DNA from 3 places in the Paenibacillus sp. FSL R7-277 genome. Region 1 is predicted to be linked to each of the others. Evidence: riboswitches for the same ligand, from Rfam matches in the RefSeq annotation. Region 1 holds a riboswitch; each other region holds the start of a gene.

What was found. A riboswitch is a leader RNA that binds a small molecule or an ion and turns the genes downstream of it on or off. The one in region 1 is predicted to bind cobalamin.
Region 2: another riboswitch for cobalamin. It lies ahead of C173_RS33130 (S-layer homology domain-containing protein); the one in region 1 lies ahead of C173_RS03355 (energy-coupling factor ABC transporter permease).
Region 3: another riboswitch for cobalamin. It lies ahead of C173_RS30895 (anaerobic ribonucleoside triphosphate reductase); the one in region 1 lies ahead of C173_RS03355 (energy-coupling factor ABC transporter permease).

The regions. Positions count from the first base shown of each region.
Region 1 covers NZ_ASPX01000008.1:80,049-93,429, forward strand. Annotated here, with positions in the region: gene C173_RS32650 (CbiX/SirB N-terminal domain-containing protein) at 1-513, opposite strand, end outside; partial or broken gene cobJ (precorrin-3B C(17)-methyltransferase) at 666-1,506, opposite strand; gene C173_RS03340 (energy-coupling factor ABC transporter ATP-binding protein) at 1,521-2,381, opposite strand; gene cbiQ (cobalt ECF transporter T component CbiQ) at 2,394-3,182, opposite strand; gene C173_RS03350 (energy-coupling factor ABC transporter substrate-binding protein) at 3,179-3,472, opposite strand; gene C173_RS03355 (energy-coupling factor ABC transporter permease) at 3,472-4,236, opposite strand; cobalamin riboswitch at 4,522-4,716, opposite strand; gene C173_RS03360 (ArsR/SmtB family transcription factor) at 4,856-5,788, shown strand; gene C173_RS34820 (hypothetical protein) at 6,114-6,371, opposite strand; gene C173_RS03370 (DUF6171 family protein) at 6,554-6,829, opposite strand; gene C173_RS03375 (alpha-N-arabinofuranosidase) at 6,842-8,335, opposite strand; gene C173_RS03380 (peptide deformylase) at 8,523-8,936, shown strand; gene C173_RS03385 (hypothetical protein) at 8,933-9,910, shown strand; gene C173_RS03390 (5'-3' exonuclease) at 9,954-10,895, opposite strand; gene C173_RS03395 (arsenate reductase family protein) at 10,923-11,288, opposite strand; gene C173_RS03400 (RluA family pseudouridine synthase) at 11,377-12,498, opposite strand; gene C173_RS03405 (cob(I)yrinic acid a,c-diamide adenosyltransferase) at 12,495-13,061, opposite strand; gene C173_RS03410 (class I SAM-dependent methyltransferase) at 13,202-13,381, opposite strand, start outside.
Region 2 covers NZ_ASPX01000109.1:222-5,011, forward strand. Annotated here, with positions in the region: partial or broken gene C173_RS34545 (hypothetical protein) at 1-470, shown strand, start outside; cobalamin riboswitch at 1,729-1,921, shown strand; gene C173_RS33130 (S-layer homology domain-containing protein) at 2,136-4,307, shown strand.
Region 3 covers NZ_ASPX01000119.1:3,593-16,973, reverse strand. Annotated here, with positions in the region: gene C173_RS30915 (S-layer homology domain-containing protein) at 1-5,391, opposite strand, end outside; gene serS (serine--tRNA ligase) at 5,677-6,969, opposite strand; gene ssuE (NADPH-dependent FMN reductase) at 7,377-7,946, shown strand; gene nrdG (anaerobic ribonucleoside-triphosphate reductase activating protein) at 8,038-8,565, opposite strand; gene C173_RS30895 (anaerobic ribonucleoside triphosphate reductase) at 8,562-10,547, opposite strand; cobalamin riboswitch at 10,857-11,087, opposite strand; gene C173_RS30890 (MTH1187 family thiamine-binding protein) at 11,429-11,737, shown strand; gene C173_RS30885 (sugar phosphate isomerase/epimerase family protein) at 11,785-12,564, shown strand; tRNA gene C173_RS30880 (tRNA-Thr) at 12,653-12,724, shown strand; gene C173_RS30875 (YukJ family protein) at 12,785-13,381, opposite strand, start outside.

The DNA of each region.
Region 1 (13,381 bases):
TCCGATATCATCCAGCACAGCGGAGCTGCAAGCCATCCCGCAGCCGGCTACACTGATGTGCAGCTCTCTGGGCACAGCCATTCCATGCAGCAGGGTGTGGAGGCGGACAGCAGCACTTAACGCTCCGCTTCTGCGCAGCTCACAGAATCCGCAGGTCTTCACCTTCACGTAATCTCCAGGCGTACTTACATTCAGTCCGGCCTCCAGCAGCCTTGCTCCTGCCTCTGCCTCTTCATTCCGGCTGCCGCGCAGCAGGAAATATCCGTCCTTCGTATAGATCAATTGCCCATCGCTGCCTGCAAGCTCAGCCAGCAGCTTCATCTGATCACCGTTGAAGCTGCGGCTGCCGGTTGCGGGAGCAATCTCCAGCTCGAAGGAAGAATCGGTGGATGCCTTCAGGCGACCGGACAAGCTCCGCAGCCGCTCCACCTGCGGAGCAGCAGCCAGGCTCTGCGCAGCAGCCTCTTCCGTCTGTCCTGATTCCGCTTCGCCACAGCCCAGCGCCCATTCCATCCGAACCGAACCTGATGCTTCTGCACTTTTCACCTGTCCCGGCTCGGTCTCGCTTCCAACATCTGCTGCATCCCTCTGCCCAGTCTCTGCTGCTCTCCCAGCATCCACAGTTTTGGCCGCTCCGGCTCCAGCTGCCCCCTCTGTCTGCCCAGACTCCGCCGCAGCCAGCGACCACGGTTCTGCGGCTGTGCGCAGCCGCTCGTGCGGCTTCAGCGTCTGCGTCTGTGCACCGAGACTGTACTTGCGCTCATATCCGCGCGGCGTAATCATCAGGTCCTCATAGACAACGGTAGCAGAGTTGCCGATCACCACGGTTGAGAGCATGCCAATCTCATGCTGCAGCATATCTTGCAGCGTCGTTACGACCGTCTGTTGGCGGTCACGGTAGGCGCTTTTGACAATGCCTACCGGTGTAGCCGGATCACGATAACGCAGCAGAATGGTGCGCGCTTCTTCAATCTGGCGCGTCCGTCTGCCGCTGCGCGGATTATAGAACGCAATGACGAAATCCGCCGCCCCCGCCGCTTCCACACGCGCAGCGATGCTCTCCCAGGGCGTAAGATGATCGCTCAGGCTGATCGTGCAGGAGTCATGCATAATCGGGGCTCCAAGCAGCGAGGAACAGGACTGGATCGCCGAGATTCCCGGGATCACCTCCACCTGTACCCCCTCTGAGCGGTTCCAGCCGCATTCGATCAGCACCTCGTATACCAGCCCAGCCATCCCGTAGACACCGGCATCGCCGCTGGAGATTACTGCAATCGTCTGTCCCGCTTCTGCTCTGCGGACGGCCTCCTGAGCCCGGCTAACCTCCTCGGTCATTCCCGTACCGACAATCTCCTGGTGCCGCAGCAGCGGCCTGATCAGATCTACATAAGTGGTATAGCCGATGACCGCCTCGCTCTCATCCAGCGCAGCCAGTGCGCGGCCGGTAATATGCTCCAGCGCTCCGGGGCCGAAGCCGATAATCAGCAGCTTTCCTTGTCTCTTCATTCTTCTTCCCCCGTTCATGAATAGCTGTGGTTAAGCGCAAGCAGCTTATGCAGCTTCACCTTGAATTCCCCGGCGGTGCGGGGAGCGCTCTGCCCTGCGGTCAAGCTGGCAGGCAGGCTGAACCATAAGTCAGCCAGCAGCGGCAGTCCCAGTCCGATGGACAATAGCTCTTCCCGTCCCGCAAAAATCTCCTCCGGCGTCCCCGCCGCCCGGCATCTTCCATGCTCCAGCACAATAATCCAGTCCGCCCAGCGGTAGGCCAGGTCCATATCATGCGTAGCCATAACTACGGTTGTCCCTTTATCATGTATGGCTTCAAGCCCCTTCAGCATCTGCGTTTCCGATAACGGGTCCAGATAAGAGGTCGGCTCATCCAATAGAATCAGCTCCGGCTCCATAGCCAGTACACCGGCGAGTGCCGTGCGTTTCTTCTGGCCCAGACTAAGCTGGTGAATCGGTTTATCGCCGAGACCGGTTAGATTCAGCAGCTCCATGACCTCCCGGCAGCGCGCAGCGATAGCCGGTTCAGCCATGCCGCTGCCGCGCAGCCCGAACGACACATCCTCCAGCGGAGTGCTGAGAATCAGCTGCTGCTCGGGGTCCTGGAAGACCAGGCCCACTTTCCGCCGCAGAGCGGCCAGCTCTTTTTTGGAGTAGGATAACGCCTTCCCTCCTTGCACAACCGTCCCCTGCTGCGGGCGCAAAATGCCGACGGCATGCAGGAACAGCGTGGATTTGCCTGAACCGTTATGACCGAGCACCGCCGTCTTGCTGCCTGCGGGGATGGAGAACGTCAGTTCATGCAGTGCAGGCTCCTTCGTATCCGGGTAATGGAACACCACTCCGTCACAAGCCAAGCTAGATTCCTGATCCATGGGTGACTCCTTTCATGTGTTAGTGATAAAGTACGCCTCAGCCAGCAGCAGTAGCGCAATACCGGCATAAGCCTGGATTGTATAGCGCCGCGGCACAGGACGCGCCGTATAAGGCGGGAGAATAATCTCATCTGTGAATCCGCGGGCCAGCAGCCCCTGCGATAATCCGTAATACCGGTGCATCGTGTTGCCGAACAACGCTCCTGCCATAGCCGCAGTCTCCCGCATTCTGGCCTTGTAGCCCCGGCGGCCTCCGCGCAGCCTGCGGGCCAGCAGCAGACCATGCGCTGCATCACTCAGCAGGAATAAGAAGCGGTACATAATCAGCATCAGCTCCAGGACAATCTGCGGCATCCGCAGCCTGCGCAGCACCTGCAAAAGCTCACTGAACGGAGTCGTGAACATCAGGAAGAAGAAACAGCTCATGCAGGCAGAGATTCTGGCCAGCAGCTCCCCTGCCCGCTGAAGTCCCGCCGCTGTGACATATACCGGCAGGTTCAGTCCCGGAAGCGGGAATATCCCTGCCTCTCCCGCAGCCGGATGCCCGAATTCCACGAGCAGCGCCGGTACGCTAAGCGCATAGAACAGCAGCGCTGTGCCGAACAGCATGCCATAAGCACGGAAGGGAATACGGGCCTGCAATACACACCAGGACATCATCCATAGGGTAATTGCAGCCTGTAGTACCGGATGTACGGTGTAAGAGAGCAGGAACATCAGGGCTGCGAACGAGCTTTTCCACATCGGGGACAACTGGCGCAGAGCATTATTGTAAGAGAGAACGTCAATCCGCCGGATCACTTGCTGCTATGCTGCTTCGTCCCGCCTTGCTTGCCCTTGAGCAGCCCCAGGGTATAACCGATCACACCGGCACCAATCGCGGCCTGCAATGCAAACAGCATACTCTCCGTCTCACCCGGCAGCTCTGTCAGCGGCTTGAACCACGGCTTATAGTCAGGATTCATTTCGGTAATCACACCTTCAGCCGCATCATCGGCCCCACCGAATTCCCCATTGACCAGCAGCAGCGGCAGAATGACCAGCAGAATAACAACCAGCAGCATCAATCCATTTTTCCATTTATTGCTCATTAGGCTCTTCCTCCGTTCACCTTGCGTTTCAGCAGCGACAATTCATTCGGGCTATACGATTTCAGCCAGTTCCACAGCAGCACCGTCAACAGCCCTTCACTGATGGCCAGCGGGATTTGCGTCACGGCAAAGATGCCCCCGAATTTGAGAAAAGATGCCAGAACGCCGCCATCCGCCGCCGGAAAAGCCACCGCCAGTTGGAAGGAAGTCACTACGTACGTACTCAGATCAGCCACCGCAGCCGCACAGAACAAGGCCAGCTTCTCGCGGTCCGGCATTTTCATCATCAGCTTATACACTGCATATCCGGCAAAAGGACCCGCCACCGCCATCGAGAACGCATTGGCCCCAAGCGTAGTGATCCCGCCGTGCGCCAGCAGCAGCGCCTGAAACAGCAGGACAATCGAGCCGATTACGCTCATGGGCAGCGGCCCCAGCATTACCGCACCAAGACCGGTACCGGTGGGGTGGGAGCTGCTTCCGGTCACGGAAGGCATTTTGAGCGCAGACAGTACGAAGGTAAACGCCCCGGCCAGACCCAGCAGCAGCTTCAGCTCCGGATTCTCCCGGGTCATGGCTCTCAGCTTGAAGATTCCAAGGACAAAGAACGGGATAAACGCCGCCCACCAGAACACCGCCCAGCCAACCGGCAGGAATCCTTCCATAATGTGCATCGCCCGGGCCGTCCCCGGTTCGTTCAGCATAAAGTACACCGTAAATCCGGCAACCAGTGCCGCAAAGCTCCACCATCTGTGCTTTTTCATTTGTCACCCTCCATGTTTGTTGATTTCCCATTACAGATCATAAAGCCCAAAAAACCCACCCTATAGGGTGGGAGTGTATGTACGCAGGCAAGTTCGATAGAGCGCGCAACCCGTGGCGAAGCGGAACAAGGTGCTTTTCACCGTCCCATCACTATGGGCCGTATCCTTGTATCCAGCAGCTATAACCGGGGATCACCTTGAAGCACCAAGCTTTCTCCGGTCCATCAGGGCAGAACGCCTCTTCTCATTAACCTATCCGTACACCGCTCCTATCCGCGTAGAGTCGTGGTGTGCGTAGACAAGGTAGGTCTCCTGGCTTGGAATACAGGCGCTGCAGACTTCGTCTTCCCCGGGGGCTTCCCGAGTGACCTCATGAAGTGCAGCTCTTCCATACAGTGGCGGGACCGCTCGGGAGTTGCACCCGATTCCCTGTTATCCCTTGCCGCTTCCGGCAAGAGCACCTTGTTTCATCGCTAATTCATCTCAAATCATAGCGGACAGAGATTGGCCTGTCTGTGATATAAATTGGAAAAGCTCGCCTGCAGCCAATCATGGCTTGTAGAAATTTTATTTGAGTAATATAATTATTAACTATATAACCTGAACGTGGAGGCATCCGATGAAACTTGATCTAACCGAACAATCTCTGCCCGTGTACGAGGCCCTGTCCAGTACCGTGCGCCTGCATATGCTGCGGCTGCTGTCCGATAAGCCCATGAACGTGAAGGAGCTGGCCGCAGCCCTCAAGCTCAGCAGTGCGATTATGACCATGCATGTGCGCAAGCTCGAAGCCGCCGGGCTGATCCGCAGCCATATGGCTCCCGGCAAAAGCGGTCTGCAGAAGATCTGTACACTGGCCGCCGACGGGGCTGAGATAGTTTTTCCGGGACAGGCCCGGACTCCGCGCAGAGGGTACCGCAAGGACATCCCTGTGGGGCATTATTCCGACTTCCAGATCGAGCCTACCTGCGGACTGTCTACGACAGAGAGGGTCATCGGGCACTTTGACGATCCCCGTTATTTCTGGGACCAGGAGCGGGTGAACGCCGGGATTCTCTGGTTCGGCAAGGGGTTCGTGGAGTATAAAATCCCGAATTTCCTGCTGTCGAGCCAGCAGCCGGAGGAGCTTGCCATCACGATGGAGATCGCCTCCGAAGCCCCGTCGGTCAACAACAACTGGCCGTCGGATATTACCTTCACGCTGAACGGACAATCGCTCGGCTTCTGGACCAGCCCCGGTGACTACGGAGACAACCCGGGAAAATACACCCCGGCCTGGTGGCCTGCACTCACCAATCAATACGGCCTGCTCAAGCAGCTGCGGATTACGCAGACAGGTACCTACATGGACGGGCAAAAGCTGTCGGAGGTCACCCTGGATCAGGTAGGCATCCGCAACAAACAATGGACCTTCCGGCTCTCTGTCGAGGAGGATGCCGAGCATATTGGTGGCCTCACCCTGTTCGGTAAAGGCTTTGGCAATTACAACGAGGATCTGGTGTTTGAGTTGTTTTATACAGATGGCGTGGCAGATTTGCCGGCTTCTATATGAAAGCCAGATTATGTTGTGTAGAAGGTAGGTAGGTAGGTAGGTAGGTAGGTAGGTAGGTAGGTAGGTAGGTAGGTAGGTAGGTAGGTAGGTAGGTAGGTAGGTTAGTTTTCGTTTCAGCTACTTTTAGAGCTAATACTCCTTATTTCTGCTTAACGCTCACTTTCAGCAAAATTCAGGTGCATTAGTGCTCTTCATTTCTGCTCAACGCTCACTTTCAGCAAATTCAGGGGCACTAGTGCTCTTCATTTCCGCTCAACGCTCACTTTCGGCCGATTCAGGTGCATTAGTGCTCTTCATTTCTGCTCAACGCTCACTTTCAGCAAATTCAGGGGCACTTATGCCCCTCGCAACATCCATACAGCCCACTTCCAACCGCACCAAAGGGATTTTTCCCTCTCATTTCCTCATCTAGCCCACTTTCCGCCGCATCAGAGGGATTTATCCCTCTCATTTCCTCCTCCAGCCCACTTCCAACCGCACCAAAGGGATTTATCCCTCTCATTTCCGCTTCCAGCCCACTTTCCACCGCATCAGTGGGATTTTCCCCTCTCATTTCCTCCTCCAGCCCACTTTCACGCCGCATTAGATGGATTTATCCCTCTCATTTCCTCTTCCTCCCCCTCACCTCCACAACGCAAAAAAAAGCCCCTCCAACCGCCGCATTGTACAGGTTGGAGGGGCTATCGGTGATCGATCCGTCTCTTATGACAAGAGCGGCTTCTAGCCTATCTTTTCGCCTGGCCCCTTGCCGTCAGGCGTTCGCCGTCATTCCGCCACCGGCTGCCACTTGCCGCCGCCCGGCAGCGGACAGCTGCGGGCCTTCAGCCGGGCTACGACGGGAATGATACAGCCGCAGGCGGTACAGGTTACGCCATCCTGCAGCTTGGGGCAAGCCCCGCAAAGCGCAAGCCGCTCGGCATAGACCTCGTCTGAAGCGGTATTGCCGGGGTTGAACATGGAGGACGCCAGAATGCGGGCAATCTGTGCTTCCGTGACCTTGTACTCCTCCCGGCATCCTTTGCAGGCTGAAGTGGTTGTCATGCAGTTCTCTCCTTAGGCTTGTGGAGTGATGGCCAGTACCGTTACCGACATTGGCGGCAGCTCTACAGTCAGCGTATCCCCTTCAAGCTTGAAGGCGCTGAATGCCTGCGGTGTTACAGCTTCCGGCTGCTCAAAGCTATTGTGGGCATCGATGGAAGCTCCGGCCAGCGTTGTTCCGCTTACGGATGCTTGACCAGCCAATCCGCGCAGGGCAAGCGGCAACACTGCCGATGATGCGTGATTCAGGTTACACAGGCTGACATGAATGATGCCCTCAGCATCGACTGAAGCCGAAGCCGATACCTCAGGAATTTCTACGCCCTCGTAGCTGTATACCGGGCTGTCTACAGTCAGCTCCAGCAATTCTGCATCCTGATGCACCTTGTACATGTTGAATACATGGTAAGTAGGAGTCAGGAGCATTTTCTCGCCTTCGGTCAGAATAACTGCCTGCAGCACGTTCACGGTCTGGGCAATGTTCGCCATCCGCACACGGTCACTATGCTTGTGGAAAATATTCAGCGTCAAGCCGGCCACCAGCGCATCGCGGATCGTGTTCTGCTGGTAGAGGAAGCCCGGGTTCGTACCCGGCTCAACATCATACCAGGTGCCCCACTCGTCAACGATCAGGCCCACTCTTTTCTCCGGATCGTATTTGTCCATGATGGCGATATGGCGGGTAACCAGCTCATCCATGAATAGTGCCTTCTTCAACGTTGTGAAGTATTCGTCTGTTCCGAAGCCTGTAGCCGCGCCCTTATGATTCCAGTCCGAAGTAGGCAGGGTGTAATAGTGCAGGGTAATTGAATCCATGAAGCGGGTAGCTTCACGCATCAGTACTTCCGTCCAGTTATAATCATCCGCATTCGCCCCGCAGGCGATCCGGTGGATCTTGTTGTCTCCATAGTTACGTACATACGTCTGATATTGGCGGTACAGATCAGCATAGAACTCAGGACGCATGTTACCGCCACAGCCCCAGTTCTCGTTGCCCACGCCGAAATACTTAACGCTCCAGGCATCTTCCTGGCCGTTCTTCTGACGCAGCTCAGCCATTGGCGAGACTCCGTTAAACGTCAGATATTCCACCCACTCGGACATCTCTTGAACAGTTCCGCTACCTACGTTACCGTTGATGTACGGCTCGCAGCCCAGCATCTCGCAGAGGAGCATGAATTCATGCGTACCGAAATGGTTGTTCTCTACCGCGCCGCCCCAGTGTGTGTTGATCATCCGCTTGCGCTCTTCGCTCGGGCCGATACCGTCCTTCCAGTGGTATTCATCGGCGAAGCAGCCGCCCGGCCAGCGCAATACCGGAATTTTCATTTCTTTAAGCGCTTCCACTACGTCGTTGCGGATACCCTTGGTGTTCGGAATAGGGGAATCTTCGCCCACCCAGATACCTTCATAGATACAGCGTCCAAGATGCTCAGCGAAATGTCCGTAGATGTTGCGGTCAATCTTACCTTTGCGGATGTCGGTGTTCAGTACAATGCGTTCTGCCATGGGAAGTTAACGCTCCTCTTTAGGTTAATATATTTGTTAATCATTTAACACTTATATTAACATTATAATCAAGCTTCCTCCGGTTCGTCAATCTTTATCTTAACCGCATATCTCTCACTCCCGCATTTCACTTCCCCGCCAAAAATGATATTATGGACACACAAATACAGCATAATTGGAGAGTATGATGATTAGACCTATCAATAAAGATATATCGCTTCTTAGCCAGAAATCTGCGCCGGCCACGGAAAAGGATCTGCCCGTGTTAATGGATCTTGCGGAGACCCTGAACGCCAACTCCGACCGGTGCGTCGGCATGGCTGCGGACATGATTGGCGTCAACAAACGCATCATCGCCATCCGCGTGGAGCAGCAATTAACCCTTTCGATGATCAATCCGGTGATCGTCAAGCGTGCCCGTCCTTATGACACTGAGGAAGGCTGCCTGTCGCTCGAAGGCGTACGTCCTGCGAAACGATACGACTATATCGAGGTAGAGTACCTCGATTATAATTTTAAAAAGCACCGGGATAGCTTTACCGGATTTACGGCTCAGGTTATTCAGCATGAGGTGGATCACTGCGAGGGTATTGTCATTTGAGCCGGGACCTGAGAGCGATAACCTTCAGCAAGACGGCCGCCGAGCAAATTCTGAGGAATGAGACCGATACCCGTACGCTTTTGTCAGAATATCCGGAGTACAAGGAAGAAGTGCTGCTTGAGATCAATGCCCTATCGAGCCGTCAACGCGCCAACCTGATCCATAATCTGCTCGCCAGCTATACCAGCAGCGCCAAAATAGCGAAGAGCAAAATTGTCAAAAGCGGCTTTAATCAAACCACTATCAACGCTTTTCTTCCTAATATTATTAAAGCCCGCTTCGCCATTTACCTGATCGAACAGCTGCAATTGGCGGTGTCCGCCGAATCAGCCTCCGGGCCTGTCCGGTTCAATCTCTGGGACGGTTATATTCTGCAGAAGCTCCTGTTCAAGGAAAAGCTTGTACGAAAGCCTGTATCGCTCCCTCTGTTCCGGGTATGCTGGAAGCTGATTATCCGCCCCAAAGTGCTGATGCCGCTTGTCAATAAACAAGGGATCTACTGCTTCTATTCCCGTACGTTAATCAAGCGCCTGTCCGCTCTGATCGGAGACAAGGAGTGCCTGGAGATCGGTGCCGGTGACGGTACCTTGACGAGATTCCTGAACGATAACGGCACGGCCTGCCGGGCAACCGATGATTATAGCTGGGCGCATTATATCACCTACCCGGATTTTGTGGAAAAAGCCGATGCCAAAGCCGCCCTGAGCAAATACGCTCCTAAGGTTGTACTTTGTTCCTGGCCGGTGCCCGGCAACCCGTATGAGAAGCATGTTTTTAATACGGATTCTGTGGAGCTGTATATTGTAATCGGCACAAGAGATCCGGCGATCACCGGTGACTTCGACGCGTATAATAAGGCTAAGCATTTCAGCATGGAGCTGAATGAGGAATTATCCCGCCTGCTTGTGCCGCCCTCTGAGGATAATGCGATCTATCTCTTCACACGCAAACAAGACAGTACACACTCACGATAGGTGAGTATCTGCTGTCTTGTTTGGTTTGCTATCTATTCAGGCCTCAGCCCAGATCCCCCAGCTCAATCTGCACGATCCCCCGGTCATCCCGCACCTCGGCGATTCCGCCGATCAGATGCATCAGGCTGCCGAACTCCAGCTCCTGGAACTTGCGTGCCGCCGTATCCCGCTGCAGCTCCCAGAGACATTCGGCCAGCTCGCAGACTACCGGCACATCACAGCGGATCTCCGCCAGCTCGCGGGAGAGATGCAGCATGTCGAGATCCGCTTCAATCTTGGCGCGTACGCCCTTGGGCAGCAGATGCAGGTTCTCAATGACCCCTTCTACCGTGCCGTATTCGGTCAGCAGCTTGGTGGCGGTCTTCTCGCCTATGCCCTTCACCCCGGGATAATTATCGCTGGTGTCGCCCATGAAGCCCTTCAGGTCGATCACCTGCGCAGGAGTGAGGCCCCGTTCTGCCAAAAGCTCAGCCGGATCATACACTTTATAGTTAGAGCGGCCTTTTTTCATAATCACGACCTTGACGCTGTCATTCACCAACTGGAGCATGTCGTGATCCCCCGTCAGAATATAGACCTCCGACTCCCCGCTGTAGCACGAAGCCAGTGTACCGATGCAGTCATCTGCCTCGTATCCGACCAGCCCGATATTCGGCACGCCCAGCTCTGCCACAACCTCCTTCACGAGGTCGAACTGCGGGATCAGCTCCAGCGGCGCGTCAATCCGGTTCGATTTGTAGCCTTCATACTTTTCCGAACGGAACGTGCCCTTGCCCATATCCCAGCAGCAGACCACATGTGAAGGCTCAAACGTACTCACCGCATCGAAAAAATACTGCAAAAATCCATACACCGCATTCGTCGGCAGCCCGGCGCGGGTCTTGCGGATATATCCACCATAAGAGGTAGCATAAAAAGCGCGGAACAGCAGAGCCATTCCATCGACGATCATGACCCGGCCCTTCATTTCTGTTGCTGTGCTCATGTGTAACCTCTCCTTGTATTCCTTAATTTAGGCGTTGCTCCAAGCTTCGGCGTACTGGTCTTCCTTGTAGCCTACGGTAACCTTCTTGCCGTCAGTGACTACCGGACGCTTAATCAGCATTCCATGTGCAGACAGCAGTGCAAGCTGCTCGTCTTCACTTAAGTCTGCAAGCTTATCCTTCAGGCCAAGCTCCCGGTAGACCTCACCACTCGTATTAAAAAACTTCTTCAGCGGCAGGCCGCTGTGCTTCACCAGCACGCGCAGCTCCTCCACAGTTGGCGGCTGCTCTGCGATATGCTGCAGCTCCAGCTCATGCCCTGCTTCCTTCAGCCATTTCACTGCGCTGCGGCAGGTGCTGCATTTCGGATATTGATACACCTTCAAGTCACTCATCGGCTTCTCCTTCTATACATAAAATATAAAGTGCATATAAATTGCTGCCCGCTGCGGCAGCTGCGGCCAGAACATGTCCGGCGCTTACTTACCGCGCCGACTGCCGGAGCTTCTCCTGCAGCAGCGCCATATCCGGCGGCAGCGGAGCCTCGAACACCAGCTCGGCATGCGTCACCGGATGCCGGAAGGCCAGCCGCACCGCATGCAGCGCCTGGCGCGGAATGGCCGCGTCCAGCTCCGCGATCTGCGCGAGCCGGGCGGCCTCGCCCGGCGGCAGCGGCGCGCCGCCTGCGGTCACCGCCAGCTCTTGCACCCGCTGCTTCTCGCCGTCTGCGGTCACCGCCAGCTCTTCACCCGGCGCCGACGCCGACCGCTCTCGCCGCTCCTCGCCCGGCGCTGACGCCTCCGCCCGGCTGCCAGCCGCCTGCCCATACAGCGGGTGACGGTACATCCCGTCACCGATCAGCGGGCAGCCGACCGACCCCATATGCACCCGGATCTGGTGGGTGCGCCCGCTCTCCAGCTTCAGCTCGACGCGTGAAGCGGCGCTGCCATAGACCTCCTTGACCTCATACCGGGTCAAGGAGGGATAGCCGTCCGGCGTCACAATCCGCCGGTGCGGCTCCAGCGGGTCGCGGTCGATCGGACCGTCGATATCGCCGCTGGGCAGAGCAGGCACGCCGTGCACGAACGCGGTATACCGCTTGTCCACCGTTCCGGCAATCATCTGCTCGGAGATGTGCTGGTGGCTGTAAGGGTTTTTGGCAATCACCAGCACCCCCGAGGTCTCCTGGTCCAGCCTGTGTACGGGGCGGAAGCGGACCCGCTCGCCCTTCTCTGCCCAGTAATGAACCACACCATTCGCCAGGGTCTCGGTATAATGGCCGTGGGTCGGATGGACAATCATTCCTGCGGCCTTGCTTACCACAAGCAGATGCCCGTCCTCATACAGAATCTCGAAGGGAATCGGCTGCGGCAAAATATCCTCTGACGTCTCCTCCTCCATCCGGATCTGGACCTGATCGCCGCTGCTGACCTTGACGCTGATATAGACACGCTCTCCGTTCAGGGTAATGCCGAGGTCCGTCATTTTGAGCCGGGAGAGCAGCTTGCGGGAGACTTCCATCCTCTTTTGCAGGATGGTTTTGAGCAGCCAGCCGTCCTCGGACGGCGGCACGATATAGGAGATGGGGGGATAATAGCTGGTCATTTGTTCCGGAACACCTTTTTGCTGCGCAGATATTCTACTTCAGCAATCTCCAGCCGGGTATTGGCGGCACGGGCCAGAGCGAAGAAATAGTCGGACAGCCGGTTCAGATAGATTACCGCCTCCGGGTTAATCTCCGCACTGCGGCCCAGCGTCACTGCCCGGCGCTCGGCCCGGCGGCAGACTGTCCGGCAGACATGCAGCACCGAGGACAGCTGGCTTCCGCCCGGCAGGATGAAGCGCTCCAGCACCGGATTCTCGGCCTGAAGCACATCAATCCAGCCTTCCAGGCGGGTGGCCATCTCGCTTTTCACCTTATAGCGGTTCTCACTCAGCTTCACGAACGCCAGATCCGATCCGCAGTCAAACAGCTCGTGCTGAATCTCCAGCAGCTGCTCGCGGACAACCAGAAACCGTTCGTCCTCCATCAGGCTCCGTGCCTGGCCAACGAAGCAGTTCAGCTCGTCAATGGTGCCGTAGGCCTCGACGCGGACATCGTCCTTGCCTACCCGGCCGCCAATCACCGAGGTCTCGCCCTTATCCCCCGTACGCGTATAGATCGCCATGATACTTCCCTCCTAAGTTGCAAATCACATAGTAATAGTTTAATCGTTCTTAGGTAGGGTGGCAAACAAAGATCAACTTTTCCGCTATGTAAATAACTCCCTTAAGAGGAAGCCTTAATTGTCCTTCTGTTCAACCTGCCTCATGGCTTACGAAAAGTAATGCAATACATCAGGCCCTTGCACACTTCCTTGTACGCTACCTCCAGCATCTCCGGCGGAATCAGCCCAAGCATCTCCGGCATGTCCGCTCCCTCTGCAAAATATCCCTTAACCACCGGCACCTTCCCGTACGTTCCCTTCACCAGCTTCTTCGTCTCATC
Region 2 (4,790 bases), on a different contig from region 1:
TGGACGGCGATGCGAGCGGTAAGGAAGGTGCCGGAGTGGACGGCGGTGCGAAGGGTAAGGCAGGAGCCGGAGTAGACGGCGATGCGAGCGGTAAGGAAGGTGCCGGAGTGGACGGCGGTGCGAAGGGCGAGACAGGAGCCGGAGTAGACGGCGATGCGAGCGGTAAGGAAGGTGCCGGAGTGGACGGCGATGCGAAGGGCGAGACAGGAGCCGGAGTAGACAGCGGCGCGGATAGTGGAGCTGCCGCCTCTCCAGCGGCGGCGGGGACTCCTCCGTCACGCGTATACGAGGTGACGGTGGAGCTTTCAGCAGGCGCGAAGCTGGCGGCAGGTGATATGATCACCGCCGGAAGATACTCGCTGAAGCTGGCGGCAGATCCGGGCAGCGCCCCGGAGGCCACAGCTACAGCCGCGCCTAGTGCGGAGCCATCCGCTTCCGCAAGCCCGGAAGCGGACACGAACGCGGAATAACACAGCGGCAACAAGCAGGCTGCGTAAGCTTTTAACTAACGCGATCGGATAATGCAATCGACTGACGCAATTGATTGCCGCTACCGGCCAACGCAATCGATTGACGCTATCAAACAACGCAATCGACTAACGCTACCGACTGATTCTATCAACCAACGCAATCGACTAACGCTATCGACTGATGCTATCGACCAACGCTACTGACTCACTCAACCGACTGACGTTCTGAGTAGCACTATTAACTAACGCTAACGAGTAACGCTCCTTAGTCATTCAGCCGACTCACACAACTAACTGACGGTTTTGAGTCGATACCAAGTGATGGTACGGAGTAGCATTGCTTACAGTGATAGGTGTACTCTATACAACTAAAAACAGTGAAAAGGAAGACGCTCCTCTCGTAACTGTATTCCATACAACTAAATTTGCCCGAATGGGCGAAAAGCCGGGTACAGAAGCATTTTAGGTGCATGAAATACAGCTAAAAGTACATTTGGCGGTAAATCAGACGATTTAGTTGTACAGATTGCATTTAAGCATAACGTTTGCACCTAGAATAGCACCTTAGTTAGTCGGGGTACGGCAGCCCCCCAGCAAGCTAGGGGATTAAATGAATGCTGATTAGTTAGAACCTGATGATCGACTAGCGGTAGCTGATCTGCTGTGGGCGCATACAGCGCGGCATGGTGGACTGGTCAGAGCCTGGTGCATACTACTTTATGTAGTACAATGATTTGCGCTCCGGCAGGCTGATACGAGCATAAAGTAATTAGTTAAGTGTGCTAGTGTCCGAATGAAGCTGCTCGATTGCACTTTGTACACTAGAATGAGGCATATCGAGCCTTATATGGTGTTCTGTTGTATTCGGTACATTAGATTTTGGGGATTTGGCCCGGCGGAAGGTTATTTGCCACAATCGATTGTATGAAATGCAGCAGAATGCGTTATCGGCCGCTTTTACACGAATTCTAATGTACATAATACAATCGCCTGCTGCCGCTGTCTCCGCTAGTACCGCCAACGTCTTAATTAACAGCAGAAGAGTCACTCCATAGTCCTGAATAGTACGATGTGCCGGGGGAGCGGGCATGTGCTGTTCAGGATTTTTTGCTGCAGAATGGGCGGAACTCGAGTGGATGGAATAGAAATAGCTTGTCTATAGACATACAGGGGAATAGTCGATATGATGGTTTGAGAATATTAAAATTTAATAAGCTTGAGGAAAAGGTGCAGATTGCCTTAGAGGCCGTGCGCTGTCGCTAGCAGATGCTGGCAAGGCTATGTCTAATAGAGGAATCTGCTTAAAAGGGAAGCCCGGTGCAAGTCCGGCGCGGTCCCGCCACTGTAAATACGGAGCAACTCCTGAGGAGCCACTGTCTGCTAAGCGGATGGGAAGGCGGGGGAAGCGGTGAAGTATGAGCCAGGAGACCTGCCTTTTTCGTTGTTGTTTCTATTCTTCGGGGGTAAGAATGTGGAAGCAGATGCTGATATTGGCGAGGGCTGTATATGCTGTATTGTATGTAATGTGGGAGAGCAATCGGCTCCTTCAGCTGCCCTGTATTGTATTCTTCCCCGGCCGCCCTGCACAGGGCGGTCTTTAGGTTGCCGCTCTATCTGCTTAAGGAAGCAGGATTCATCCATTCTATTTCAGGAAAGAGGTTAGTTATGAAGAACCATTCTCTATCATCCAGGTTCACTCGGCTGGGACTTGCTGTCATTATGCTGTTGGCACTGCTGGGAGCAGCTGTAACCCCGGCAGGACAAGCTGCTGCTGCACAGGCAGGCGGGACTTCCGCACCCGCGGTATCCGCTCTGCCCGCAAGTGAGGCGGCCAGCGTAACCGCTGCAGTCTATGCTACTGCGGAGTTCATGCTGAAGAACGGAGTCCAGTCGGACTGGCAGGCGATTGGCCTTGCGCAAGCAGGCTACAAGGTTCCTGCCAGCTATCTGAAGGCGCTTGAAGGCAAAGTGAGTGAGGCTAAGGGTGTTTTTGCCAGAGCTACGGACTATGCCCGGATCACGCTTGCCGTTAAGGCACTGGGCGGCGACCCGGCGAATGTGGCAGGCTATAACCTGATTGAGAAGCTCTACAATCACGATGCAATTACCGGCCAGACGCTGAATAATCCGGTCTATGCACTGCTGGCTCTGGATTCCGGCAGCTATACGATCCCGGCAAATGCAAAATGGACACAATCTAAGCTGCTGGCAGAGATTCTGGCCAAACAGAACCCGGACGGCGGCTTCACCCTGACCACGGGTGCGAGTGATCCGGATATGACAGCGATGGTGCTGAACGCACTGGCTGGACACAAGCAGGAAGCGGCAGTGAATGCTGCCGGTCAGCGGGCGGCAGCCTGGCTGGCTAAGGCACAGGATAAGAACGGAGGATATGGCGACAGCAGCGAGAGTGTAGCTCAAGCCATTATCGGTCTGTCTGCCTTCGGCATTGATCCGGCGGGAGCAGAGTATACCAAAGGCCAAATCAATCTGGTCAGCAAGCTGCTGAGCTTCAGCGCAGCAGATGGCGGATTCGTCCACACTGCGGGCGGCAGCTCCAATCCGCTCTCAACGGAGCAGGCACTGGAGGCTTTGGTAGCGTACAAGCTGTTTGGAACAGGCGGTAAGCTCTTTGATTTTAGCGGCACACCAGTGAAGAATCCTCAGGTAAGTGTCTCGGTTACAGTTGAAGGTCCGAATGGAACATTGGCTGAGGGCAGCGTGTACGCCGGAAATGTGCTTACGGCACTGGATAAGACAGCAGCAGCCAAGCGCCTGGCTCTGGTCAATGAAGCAGGCAATTATGTGACGGGGATCGGCGGCGTGATTGCGGGTACTTTTGGCGGATATGATGGCTGGATGTATGTAGTCGCACGCGGCGGAGCATGGATCTATCCAAGTGTAGGGATGGGCGACTTCGCGCTGGAGGAGAATGACCGCGTTGTGATCTATTATGGCGGGGACAACACGCAGGTGGTTGATGCCGTAACCGTGACTCCCGCACAGCCGCAGCCTGGACAAGATCTGAAGGTGCAGGTAACCCAGAAGCAATGGGTCTGGAATGAGGCGACCTTCACCTCCGATCCGGTAACCTCACCGGCAGCAGGCGTACAGGTAACCATCGGCGGCAAAACAGCAGTTACAGATGCTGCGGGCGTAGCTGTTGTTGCCGGAGGACTGCCAGCAAATAAATATACCCTGACGGTTACGGGATATCTGAAGGATAAAACCCCGGCCATCGTGCGTCATACGGTCCCGGTAACGGTGGCTTCTGCGGCGGCGGACCGTCCGGCTTTTGGCGATGTGAAGTCGATCTCGCCTTGGGCGCTGGAGTCGGTATACACGGCGTATGACCGCAAGCTGATGAATGGTGTGAGTGAGGACAGCCTGCTGTTTGCACCGAAAAAGAATATTACCCGTGCTGAATTTGCAGCGCTGCTGCTGCGGTTAACCGGCAACGAGCCGTCTGCGGCGTCTTCTGCTGGGGCGTTCAGTGATGTTAAGGCCGGTACATGGTATTATGGAACAGTGAACCGGGCGAAGGAGCTAGGAATTATCAGCGGCGTAAGCGCCAAAACGTTCAAACCGGACGGGCTGGTTACGCGCCAGGATATGGCTGTGATGATGGTTAGAGCTTTTAAGCTGGATGCTACATCAGCCGGAGCAGGAGCAGGGGCTGGTAAATTCAGCGATGAAGATAAGATTAGCGACTATGCATTGTCCGCTGTCCGTACGGTGACGGGACTTGGATATATGAGCGGCACCGGCGGCGCATTCGAGCCTACTGCTGTGGTAACCCGTGAGATGGCTGCTGCTGTAGCGGTTAGATTGCCATAGTTGAGTAAGAGTAGGGGATGGTATAGTTTAGTTGAAATTTCCATTCCGCTGCAGGATGGGTGCTGTACGCTGGGGCGGACAATAAGTGGATAAATGACATCTAATCTGGCAGGATTTGCTGCAAAGCGGGAGTTAGTTGGAAAAACAACACTTATTCACGCCCGAAGCTCCCGTATGATGGGTTGTGGGCAGAATTAGATGCCTGAAATCCAACTAATTTCTATACAGGTGCGTAACCAGAATAATTAAGTGTAGAAAATCCAACTACCGCCCCCGTGCCGATGAGTAGTTGAGGCGTATAGGGTTATTGAAGCGTTGCAAGTTCATTAGACAGGCGATTTTGCTTGGAATTAGTTCGGATATGTCTTGAAAAGTAAGCATAAGGTGTATGAAGGAACGGGGAACAGGCTGACTGGCCCCCGTTCTTTTCCCTTTTTGTGGAGGTGTGCAGGTAATGTTCTATCTAGTCAAAAGAGGCCGGGG
Region 3 (13,381 bases), on a different contig from region 1:
CTCCCCGGTGCCAAATCTTGCAGCCAGTGCTGATCCGTTCACAACGCTCAGCGGCAGGGAGTAGGAGGCTCCGCCTGATGAGGTGAAGGTAAGCACGGTATCAGGGCGGGCAGCCGCCTGCTGAACCAGCACACTGCCTGGCAGGACAACCTGTGCGCCTCCTGCCGACGCTGTAAGCGGAATGATCAGCTCACTAGAACCGGCTGGCAGTGCGGCCAGCTTCGCTGTAAGCTCTGCTGCTGTAAGCGTGGTAACCTGCGGTGCTGCCGCGCTTGGAGTAGAGGTTACTGATGGCGTTGCCGTAGGAGTCACTCCTCCGGTGCCCCCTGGGCTTCCGCCTTCCGGTGCCGTGGTTGGAGCCGGAGTAGGCGTTACAGTCGGACTTGGGTTTGGAACGGCACCCTTCAGATCGGTGATCCGTCCTTCAACGCTTGAAGTTACCGGATTATGCTTCTTCAGATAGGCCAGCAGGACTTCGAAGTCGGGAAGACCCAGTTCATAATAACGTCCATCCGCCTTGGCTGAAGCCAGTGCGCGGTAGAAGTCCCCGCCGCCAGCCATGAAGGAGTTCGTGGACAGAATATAATAGCCTGCCGGATCAATCGGCTGGTAAGATCCGTCCGCCTGCTTGATCTCAACGGAGATGATGCGTTCCCCGGTCTGGGTCACCTGACCGGTCAATGAACTCACAATCTCTGGTTTTTTAGTCGAATCATACGTGTATTTCATCCCCGAGACATGGGCGAAACGTCCCTGGTCTAGCTCCAGGCCGCTGACTGCGTTCTCCAGGGAGGAGATAATCTCCGCGCCGGTAACCTTCAGGGCAACCAGGCTGTTATTGAATGGGAGTGTGGTTAACACTTCGCCCATCGTAATCTCACCCTTATCAATCGCTGCACGGATCCCTCCGCCATTCTGGATGGCCACGACGCCTTTGATCGTACCAAGCTCCTCCTTGGACACGAAGTTAGGCATCAGCTCGGTAACCTTCTCCGCAATACTGTCCGCAATCATATTACCTATCGGCGTCTCTTCCTTACGCACCACGCGGACGGATTTCCCGTCGATGTCGCGGTTTGTGTAGAGATCAACGTCTGAATATCCTACCTTCTCAGCCCGAACGGCGGAGAGCTTAGAATCGTATTCAGAAGCGAGCTTGGCTTTGGCCGCCGGATCTTCAGCGTATTTGGCTACATCCAGCAGCTTTCCGTTGTACGATACAATTTCACCGTTTTTGTCAAAGACAACATTCAGCTCACCCAGATTTTGGCCGTATTCTCCTGTCTGGACCACCAGCACAGGCTTACCTGTACCAACGTTGGTAACCGGCTCAGGAGGGTTGTCGATCTTGGTATGAGAATGCCCGCCGACAATGATGTCAATGCCGTCGACGGCGGCAGCGAGATTCTTGTCTACGGTATACCCCAGATGGGTTACCGCGATAATCTTATTAACCCCTTTAGCTTCGAGCATCGCTACAGTGTTCCTCGCGCTCTCTATATGGTCCTTGAAGCTAATCTTATCCCCCGGAGAAGATAATCCGACCGTATCCTCAGTGGTCAGGCCGAAGACACCGACCTTCTCCCCGTAGACGTCTTTGATTACAGCCGGATAGATGTTCCCGTTATACGCGGTGTCACCTTCGCCGATGGTAACGATATCGTTGTGGTACCGGTCTGCAAGCTCACTGTTCTTAGAGGTAAAGTCAATGTTTGCGCTCGCGAACGGGAATTTCGCCGCTTCCACGAAATTTCTCAGGTATTCAGGATGCTCCTTATTCTGATCAAATTCATGGTTGCCGAAGGTCATCGCGTCATAGCCGAGGTCGTTCATGAAATCAACATCCGCCATGCCTTTAAACGTAGTGGAATAGAGTGTCCCTGAGAACACATCTCCTGCATCTAACAGTAGAGTATAGGGATTGCGTTCCTGCTTGATCGCCGTAGCACGCTTGGCAATCGTCTCCAGATGTCCATGCGTGTCATTCGTGTGCAGCACACGCAGAGCGAAGTTGGATAGGTCGAACTGAGCGACTACCGGATCATGGTCGGATGCCCGTCCACGCGATGCCGGGAAGTCTGCATTAAGATGGACAACGTCCATTTCTGCGGATTTCGCAATATTTTTACTCGCCAAAATATGATCCAGTACCTGTGAGTTTCCGTCATACGTATAAGTGTACTGTTCATTAAGCGGCAGCTTGTCAATCAGATTGTCCAGCTCATTACCTTTGAGAATATCTGCGGTCTTGGTGAATTGGAAATCATTCAAGTCGCCCATGGCAATAATATTCGCCGACGGGTTGGCTGCGAGCACATCCTTGACGAAGCCGTTCACGACGGCGGCAATCTTGTGACGCTGTGTCTCACTTGACAAAACCGGTGGCTGAACGTTCTCAAACGGGCCGTTGTCCCCCGACTTGGAATTGAAGTGATTGGCAATTACAATGACCTTCTTGCCTTTGAACTCGAATTGTGCCGCAAGCGGCTTGCGGGATTCTTTAAAGGCATCGTTCGCCGGGTCAATTCTTCCCGGATTGTAGGTGAGCTTGTCCGCAGCCGCATTGTAGCTGACCGCTTGCAGAGCGGAACCCTTCTGTCCGCTGATGCTGTCAGACAGCTTGACTCTTACCGGATTGTAGAGGAATCCAACCCGGATGTTACCGCCGGGAGCACCGCCGTCTGCTTTATCCGATGGAGCAATATCAATATACTGGTACGCCGGGCCTCCGGCGGTCTGAATCGCTTCGATCAGCTCGGCGGCATTGGCTTCCACGATACCGTTGTCAGTCTCGCCGTTGCTGTCCTGCATTTCAACGACGCTGATAATATCCGGCTTCTGGAGATTTACAGCGATGGACTGAGCCAGCTTCTGAATCTTCGCGGCTCCTACGCCAGGGTAATAGTTCTCGATATTATACGAAGCCACCAGCAGCTTGTCCTCAGCTACAGCAATCGTAGAGGTCTCCTGTGTGAAGCTTCCTTGCGTAATGCCGGGCAGACTTCCATTCGCCGGAATAACCTTGAAATTTCCATTGTTGTAGCCGATTACTCCGGTCACATCACCGTTGAATGTATCACCGGTACCAACCTCTTGGCCGGGATTGCCATAGGCGATCAGCAGCCGTTGCGGATTAAGGTTTTTGGCGCCTTTTAGAACAAGTCCGCCTGCCGGTGTAATAACATCGTCCATCATATTGTCCACTCTCGTAGGAATGTTATATACGGTGGAGGTACCGCCGCCGCTTGTCCAATACGGACTGAGAATCGTAGGAGTCGGAAGTGTAACGAGCATCCCCTCAAGCGATTCATAAAAGTCCATAGCATCCTCATCGGGCTGGAATTCGGTTAGTTTATCATCGTCGATGACTGAGGACGGGATGATCCGCCCGCCTTTGCCCAGAACTACAGGCTCTGGAAGTTTTACGTTTTTGGCAACTGTCTTGATTGTACTGAGTGTAATTTGGGTGGAAGTCAGATTCTTGCTGCTGCCCTCATTGTACTCCGACACCATACCCGATACAGTCACATGATCTCCAATATCGGGCTTCAGGCTGGCATTCGTGCTGTATACGAATATGCCTTCAGAGGTATTGTCATTGCTATCCGGCTTAGGGTCCTGGATGAAAAATCCTTTATAATTGCCGTTCGCAAATGTATATCCATATTGGGTAACAATCCCCTCGACATCAGTAACGGTCTGGCCGGCATATTCAGAGGAATGGGATTCCCCTTGAATATCATGGATGCGCGGAGGCGCTGAAGCGGTATAACTGAACGTGAATACTTTGCTGGTCTGGCCCGGAATGGAAGCGATAGCTTTAATTACAGTATCCTTAGTAATCGTAACCGGAACGGTATACAACGTACTGGTCACGGTAGGTTCTGAGCCGTCGAGCGTATAATAGATAGCTGCTCCTTCTGTAGGACTGGATAGTGTTACAGAGCCTCCGCTAATGATTCGTCCGGCGCCGGGGCTGGCGGTCACAGAGAATAGCTCTTCTACCAGACTCTCGGCATTCAGCGGAATGAATTGATAGACATCATTAAACTGTTCAATAACACCGGTGATTCTATCAAAATGCTTTTCTGCGGTCAGTTGAGGCAGGTCAGAGTAAATTCTGAACGGCTGCTCAGCTTGAATGGCGGTGACATTCTTACCGTCTTTACTTTTGATTGTTACATTCTCAAGTGTGACAAGTTTAGCCTCATAAGCTTCACCATTTGCTGTTGTCAGTTCTGCGGCGGTAATTAACTGGGGAGCAGGAACACCGGCATCCGGAGTCACTACACTGTAGTTAAGCCCGGCGGACGGTTTAAGTTCCTGGAGGTTACTGTAGATATCCATAACACCTTGAATATTAACAATATCTCCTGCTTTGGCGAAGTCAGGGTACCCGTACAGCACAAGGCCAGCAGTGGCATCCTGAATGTACATTTTTGCGCCGTCGATGTGTGTAACCGTTCCTTCCGTCCATACGTTCTGACCCTTAGGTGCCGGGCGGACAGAGGCAATATCCTGTTGTTTAAGGAGAGTGTAATCATAGCTCGATTCTGTGCTATAGACTGCATCGGATACAGCATAGGTTTTGATTGTCGTGGGTGCATTTAGTAGGATAGGGGTGCTGTATGGCTTGAATGCCGCTTCGGCGCCGTCTATGTAGACTGCGGCGTACACGGATGCGCCAACGGTTGAAGTATTAAGGGAGATTTCAGTGCCTGCGGGCCAGGCATTGGCAGACGGAGTGGCAATAACCGGCGCTACAGTCTGACTGAGACCATAATGGCTATTGCGGGGATCAGGGGGCTGGACGGTGAAGTCCTTAGAGTTATTATCGGTATCGAAGGCACGGTTATCTGCAGGTGAAATGTCTGCGGTCTTGCGCACTGCGGCAAGGGTACTGCTTAGTGCGGCTGTAGCTCCGCTGCCTTCATAAGTAGTGGCAGTTCCGAAGCCAACCATATCAACACCTGCATTGGAGGCATCTACAAGGTCAATTTTGCCATTGGTAGCTCCAAGCTTTAATGTTCCTGTATAATCAGGGGCTGGCAATTCAACCGTACCTCCGGTACCAGCCGATTGCTGGATCAGAAAGTATCCCTTCGCGGCAATGGTTCCTGTTAATACTGAGATGTCGGATGTGTTAATTAGGTCACCATTGGCACTGGCATAACGCACCTTCCATCCCTCAAGACTCACTGCTGTATCCGTAGGATTGTATAATTCAATGAAGTCATTTTTGTATTTAGCGCCGCCGTTGCCGCCGCCACCGTAGACTTGTGAGATTACAATATTACTGTTATCCGCTGTTGCCTGTGCACTTTGTCCAGCAGGCGTTAACAGTCCGAGCAGCATTAGCACGGATAACCCTGTAGACAGCCATCTTCGCATCCTGTGAGAAATAACCATGATCCTAAACCCACTCCTCTCAAAACTATGATTGGCATTCCCCATTATTCTACCATTTAATTGTTAAATAAAGGGTCGCTTCATATAAATATATATTAAATTGAGACCAATTCAAAAGAATAATAGAGAAGTTTATTAGAAATGCATAAAAATAGTAGTAATGTTTAGTATAAAATCTATATAAATAGCCATTCCCCAATATTGGGGAATGGCTATTATCGATTATTAATAGAAAATCAATTATAGTCGACGTTGTAGAGCCGGATATCAGCCGTGATTCACTCCCGTTTCAATCCGCTCCGCCCCGCCCATATACGGCCGCAGCGCCTGCGGGATATAGATCGATCCGTCCTCCTGCTGGTGGTTCTCCAGCAGCGGAATCAGAATGCGCGGCGTGGCCACCGCTGTGTTGTTCAAGGTATGGCAGTATTGCAGCCGCCCGTCTTCATCACGGTAGCGGATGCCCGAGCGGCGGGCCTGGAAGTCGAGCAGATTGGAAGCCGAGTGGGTCTCCCCGTAAGCTTCTCTGCCCGGCATCCAGGTCTCGATGTCATACTGCTTATGGGTCTTCATCGCCATGTCTCCGCTACAGACGGCGACTACCCGGTAAGGCAGCTCCAGCAGCTGAAGAATATGCTCGGCATTGCCGAGAATCTCCTGGAGCATCTGCTCTGATTCTGCCGGATCGTTCTTGCACATGACCACCTGCTCGATCTTCGAGAACTGGTGGACCCGGTACAGCCCGCGCACATCGCGGCCGGCCGAGCCGACCTCGCGGCGGAAGCAGGCCGACATCCCGGCCAGCCGCAGCGGCTGATCCAGCTCCAGAATCTCATCGCTGTACAGCGAGACCAGCGACACCTCCGAGGTCCCGGCCAGCCAGCGCTTCTCGCCTGTCAGCTCGTAGGTCTGGTCCCGGCCGCCGGGGAAGAACCCGGTCCGCTCCAGCGCTTCCGGCCGGACGATCACGGGCACATCCATCGCGGTGAAGCCGCGCTGCATCAGCACATCGAGCGCCAGCCGCTGCACGGCGAGGTGCAGCAGCAGCCCGGCCCCCTTCAGCACATAGCTGCGGGGCCCTCCGGCTTTGACACCGCGCGGAAGGTCGATGATGTCGTGCAGCTCTCCGAGCTCGACATGGTCCCGCGCGCGGAAGCCGAATACCGGCGGCGCGCCATGCCGCCGCAGCTCCACATTCGCGCTGTCATCCGGCCCGATCGGCGTATCCGCCGACACGGGATTCGGCGCTTCCAGCAGCAGCTCGCCGCAGCGCTGCTCCGCTTCTGCCAGCTCCGCCTCCAGCAGCGCCAGCTCGCTGAGGGTGCCCCGCACCTGCGCCTTTGCGTGCTCGGCGCCTTCAGGGTCGCCCCCGCGCAGCAGGCGCTCGACCTCCTTCGTCAGCGCGTTGCGCTCCGCGCGCCGCTGCTCGGTGGCCCGGCGTACCTCCCGCCGCCGGTCATCCCACTCCAGAAGTTCCTCCAGGGGGAACTTCAATCTTTTCCATTCGGCCGTCTTCCGTACAAGGTCCTCATTCTCCCTGATCCAATTCATATCCAACATCTGCATCCGCTCCTTAAGTGTGGGTAAAAAAACGCAAAAAACGCCCTCATCCATGGGACGAGGAGCGTCAGCTCGCGGTGCCACCCAGGTTGACCTCATTCGCGTATAGCAGCTAAGCAGCGCGGAATCAGGCCCTCTTTGGTCTTCGCGGTAACGGGCGAAACCCGGTAAACTTAGGGAACAGGAAGCTGCTCCGGTCGCAGACGCCTCGCGGTTGGATGCCGGTCGTTGGCCTGGTCGGGATATAGGTTTGCCGTTTATTATAACCAGAGCGGCAGCAGTTTGCAAGCATAAGAGGGGTTTGACAATATTCCTTGTACTCTGCTAGGATTATTACTAATTTAAAGTATTGATGCCCGGCGAAGCAGCCCGGTTTATCCTATTATGCGGACGGAAGAGGTGCGGAAATGGCCAAAATAGTCGTAATTAACGGAACACCCTCGCTGGTCTCACGGATCAATGCCGTGATTGAGTATGCAGAGAATGCCCTGCGGGAGCGCGGGTATGAAGTGGAGCGGATCAATGTGGCGGAGCTGCCTGCGGAGGATCTGATCCATACCAAATTCGAGAGCGAGGCCATTGTCAAGGCGAATGGGCTCGTAGCGGAAGCTGATGCGGTAATCGTAGTCAGTCCGGTATATAAGGCTTCTTACACGGGAGTACTGAAGACCTTCCTGGATCTGGTGCCGCAAAAAGGGCTGGCCGGCAAAATCGTCCTGCCGCTCTTCATGGGCGGAAGTCTTGCACATCTGCTGGCGATCGACTATGCACTGAAGCCGGTACTGTCCGTGCTTGGCGCCCGCTACATTCTTGGCGGCGTCTACGCCGTAGACTCCCAGGCGGTTCGTAACGACCAGGGCGTAGTTGAGCTGGCTGAAGAGCTGCGTTTACGCCTGAACAGCGTGCTGGAAGAGCTGGCGGAGGAGACGGAGCATAAGGTGGGGCGCAAGGCAGGACAGACAGGAGCCGCGGAATAAGGTTACGCTGCCGGTCCGATCATCCCCGGTACAATCAAAAGGCACTAAACCACCCGGATGCGGGAGTTTAGTGCCTTTGTCTATTTAGGAGTTATACTCCTTGAAAGCTCAGCTCCGGCTCCCACAGAACAACCCTATCTCCCGCCAGACTCGCCGGAATATCAATGATCCGCTGGTTGCTGCTTCCCCGGTAGGAGAGGGTAAGGTCTTTGAGCTCTTCGACGAACCGTCCGTCGATCACGACCTGGCACAAGGCCAGCAGCTTCCATTCCGCAGAGCCCGGGGAAGCCGTAAGCTCCTCGTACGTATAGCCGGTATAGATCCAGACCGGGAAGGCCGGCAGCTCGGCGCGCAGCTCGTGTATGAAGTCTGCAGCCTCCTCAGCCGAGAAAAAAGGGTCCCCGCCCGCCAGCGTCAAGCCGTCCAGCAGCGGATTGCCTGCAATCTCCTCTATAATCTCCCGCCGGCGCTCCGGGGTAAAGGCCTCCCCGTAGTTAAAGTTCCAGGTCTTCGGGTTGAAGCAGCCCGGGCAGCGGTGGCGGCAGCCGCTGACGAAGAGGACGGCCCGCAGGCCTTCCCCTTCATTGATCGACTCCGGATAATATCCGCAGATGTTCATAGATGCTTAACACGGTCCCGGACTTCGGCTTGCTTGGCCGCATTGAAACGGGTCTGATAGTCACCGGTCAGATACCCGGTAACCCGGCGCAGACGGCGGATATGGGTGGTATCCTCATGGGCATTGCAGGTCGGGCAATTCGTGCCGATGACCCCTTCATAGCCGCAGCCGGAGCAGCGGTCAATCGGATGGTTGATGCTGAAGTAGCTGATGTCCTGCTCCAGCGCATATTTGATGATTTTGACGAAGGCTGCAGGATTGCTCCGGGCATTGCCGTTCAGCTCGACATAGGAGATCGCTCCGGCGTTGCAATATTCATGGAACGGGGCTTCCAGGCTGATCTTCTTGGCTGCGCTAAGTTCATGGTAGACCGGAATGTGGAACGAGTTCGTATAGTATTCACGGTCGGTTACCCCAGGGATAGAACCGAGCACCTTGCGGTCGATCTTGGTGAACTTACCGGAGAGACCTTCGGCCGGTGTTGCGAACAAGGTGATGTTGAGGTTAAGCTCCTCGCTCTTGCGGTCGCAATATTCACGCATGTGGCGGACAATGGCTACAGCCTTGGCGTGAATCTCCATATCTTCGCCGTGATGCTTGCCGTACATGGCTTTCATGCATTCGGCCATCCCGATGAAGCCCAGCGACAGGCTGCCGTGCTTCAGCAGTTCGCCTACACTGTCATCAGGGGCAAGCTGCTCGCCGCCCTCCCAGACGCCTTCACGCATCATGAAATCGGAGGCTTTGGCCTTCTGGGAAGCCTGGATACGGAAGCGGTGCAGCAGACCGTCCAGCGCAATATCCATATAGTGATTCAGGTCGTCGAAGAACCCTTCTTCATCAGCAGCCAGGCGGCGGCCGGTTATCGTGCCGTGGGCCAGTCCAAGACGCACCAGGTTGAGCGTATTGAAGGACAAGTTGCCTTTGCCGGAGCAATGGTTGCGTCCGAAGCGGTCGCCGAGCACACGGGTCCGGCAGCCCATCGTAGCGAACTCGGTATCCGGGTCAGCCGGATCATAATATTGCATGTTCAGCGGAGCGTCCAGGTTGGCGAAGTTCGGATACAATCTGCGCGCCGAGCACTCCGCTGCCTTCAGGAACAGCTCATAGTTAGGGTCACCCGGTTGCTGGTTGATGCCTTGCTTGCATTTGAAGATCTGAATCGGGAACACCGGCGTCTCCCCGCTGCCCAGTCCGTTCATCGTAGCCGTCAGCAGTGAGCTGATCACAAGCTGGCCCTCCGGGGAGGTGCAGGTCCCGTAGTTGATGCTGGTAAAAGGAATCTGGCCGCCGGAGCGGCTGGACATCGTATTCAGGTTATGTACCATACTCTCTGCGGCCTGCAGGGTCTCGCTCTGCGTCTCCTTCAGGGCAAAACGGAAGGCGCGCGGATACTGCTCAGCCAGATCGCTGCGGCTCATCGTAATCTCCCCAAGTTCTGAAACCTCTGCATTCTCCTCGAAATACTCCAGACCTTTGCGGAAGAGCTTGGAGAAGGACTTGGTCACATAAGGAGCCAGATCATAATCCAGCTTGTTGGCGGACACACCGCCGTACTGCGCATTCTGCTGCGACTGGAAAATAATCGCCACCAGCGACATCGCCGTCATAATCGAGTTGGGAGGCCGTACGCTGCCGTTGCCGGTGTTGAAGCCTTCACGGAGAAGCCGTTCGAACGGGATGAAGATGCAGTTGGTGGTTCCGATGGCGTATTGATCCAGGTCATGCACATAGACGACATTATCCAGGGTAGCCTGTACCAGCTGCGGCGGCATGGTGAAGTTGCGGGCATACCATTTGGAGTATTCACTGCCGAATTTGCTCATTTTGCCGGAGAAGCTCTCCCCGTTCAGGTTGGCGTTCTCGCGCAGCAGATCCAGATCCCGGCTGTCGATAATATCCCGTCCCAGATGAATGACCTCTTCCAAAAGATCCTCCTGTGCAGCTTGTCCTTCGTTATAACGTTTCTCCAGCAGCGTCATTATATAACTCTCTCCTCTCGGGTATTGTAAGCGTTAAAAAAGCACCTCCGGCCGGGAAGGCCGGAAATGCCCGAATGCATGATGCAAAGATCCGGAAAGCGGAAGTTTGCCTGTGGTCTGGGTGGAATATACGAGCAGACACTGGGCAAATAGCTTACGCCCGTTCTTGTACATTCCGCAGAGCCGATACCTGAAGATAATCCACGATCGTCCTCAGGTATCGGCAGCCTCTGGCCCGATTGACGGAAGGCTAACTCTGCTATGGCAGGCCGCATACGGACACCTCCCCTGTTCCTCGCAGGAGTCTAAGCGGTGCCACCGAAACAGGCAGGTCTCCTGGCTTCCGGCAACTCCTCCGGCGCCTTCCCGGGGGGCTTATTCCGCCCCTTAGTGGCATTTAGCCGGAGAATGCGGCCCTGGGCATCGCACCCTGGGAGCATCCGGTTACAGTGGCGGGACCGCAGCGGTTTTGCACCGCGCTTCCCTATTAAGTCGCACCTCTATTACAAGGGGTGAAACACCCGTTTCTACTATATTTTGTTGTTATCTATTAAAGCTACCGCAATATATTGTGTTTGTAAATGTTTTTTTGCAATCCCGCACGGGGAGCGGGTTCGGCGCTTTTACTCACAGCTGATCCACAGTTAGTCCACAGGTAATCCACAACTTTCCTATGAATCTGCCGTGAATTTTTCATAAAATCTCCGAAAATACGCCACAAAGAATCCATAAATAGAGTGCGTCTAATCCTGGTAATCATTTTGACGGATATTAATAGAATAGAGAGGGTGCAGGTGATTTGTAGCAAGCCTGGCGAAGCGTTACAATAAGAGGATAAATAAGAGACTCAGGCATACCAGATAATTAGGAGGGAGATCACAATGGCAATTGGCGAAGTGACCGTTATTCCGATCGGGACAGGCAGCACCAGTCTCAGCAGCTATGTGGCCGAGATGCAGCGTGTGCTGCAGACGGTGGAGGGCATTACCTATGAGCTAACTTCTATGGGTACAATTATTGAGGGACCGGTAGCGCGGATTCTGGCTGCGGTAGAAGCGCTGCATGAGTCGCCGTTTACCGCCGGGGCACAGAGAGTCTCAACCTCACTCAAGATCGATGACCGGCGCGACAAGACCTCGACCAGCCGCAGCAAGCTGGAATCTGTGGAGCGCAAGCTACAGGGAGAGTAACCACAATAGTATCTAATCAGAATCAACCGATAAGGAGCGGATTCTTAATGACAGAAGCAGCACAGCAGATCGGAATTCAAATGTATACACTGCGTGACCAGACGGAACGCGATTTCCTCGGCACACTGGCCAAGGTGGCAGAGATGGGGTACCAGGCAGTGGAATTCGCCGGTTATTTCGGTGTATCTGCAGGGGAACTGCGCCGTAAGCTGGATGAACTTGGCCTGGCGGCCCCTTCGGCGCATGTAGGCCTGGACTTCAGCAGTCTGGATAAGATGGAGCAGGCATTAGCCAAAGAGATTGAATACGGTGTAGAGCTCGGACTGCAATATATGATCACCCCGTCGGCACCGCTTCCGCCGAACCCTTCCATAGAGGATGTAACGAGAATCATTCCATTCCTGGAGAAGGCTTCCGCAATGGTCCGGGCGGCGGGGATGCAGTACGGCTACCACAACCATGATTATGAATTCAAAGAGGTTGACGGCAAGGCGGTCATCGATATCTGGCTGGAGCAGATTCCTGCCGAGCATATGCTGGCTGAGTTTGATCTGGGATGGGTATACAGGGGGGGAGCCCGGCCCGTTGATTATGTGTCGCGGTACGCCGGCCGTGTTCCGCTGGTTCACATTAAGGACTTCGGAGCAGACAATGAGGAGACTGATCTCGGAAAGGGAGAGGTCGATTTCCGGAGCGTCTTCGAGATCGCGGAGCAGAGCGGAATTCTCTATTATATTGTGGAGCAAGAGGCATATGAGGTATCTTCTCTTGCAAGCGCTAAGCTCGCACTGGATTATTTCCGCGGGCTAGGGCTGATGCAGGGCTGATGACACAGCAGCCAGCGGAAAAAGGGGTTGCGTTTTCCGCTGGAAGAGTTATAATATTTTGTGTTTGGCAGGACAGCAAAGCCTGTTCGCTGGTGTAGCTCAGGGGTAGAGCAACGCACTCGTAATGCGTAGGCCGGGGGTTCAATTCCCTTCACCAGCATTCTTATGAATTAAGCTTGACGCGGCCTTCCGGTTCTGGGGACCGCGTTTTTTATTGGCCTTAAGCATTGGTATGATTACATTCACTAACCGGCTTGGTGGCATCTCCCTGGTCGTTAGTGCACCAGGATTGGGACTGGAAGGCCAGGAAGATAGCCACCCATCTGTGTTCATTCTCGAAATGAATAAGGACGCCGCCGTCTTGCCATGTGCCATTTTCACTGGCGTACCCGCCCGCATTGCCTTGGTTCATATGAATATTATGAACGCCCTGCCCAGGGGAGAAGCCGAAGTACTTATCAGGCTTATCCTCTTCGGGTCCCCAAGGCTCGCCGAATACGTACAGGGTTGCATCCTGTTGATGTGCCTCCTTGAGATAAGAGGTGATTTTATCATAAAGATTGTTGCGGGGATCGCTGTCTTCGGGTTCATTCCGGTTCGTATTAGGCAGAGCTACCATCTTACTGGGAATCACCAGGTTTCCCCTGATATAATCAAGGGCAAGGCTCCGGTTATGCCCGGTGATCTTCGTGAAGCCGGATTCAAGCGTGAGCCAACGGGCCGTTTCTTCCGCTTTGAAATCTTCGCCCACATAATAAAGCACCTGATTTGCGGTGTCCTCCGGTAAATGTTCCGCTTTTGCGCTTGATCTGATATT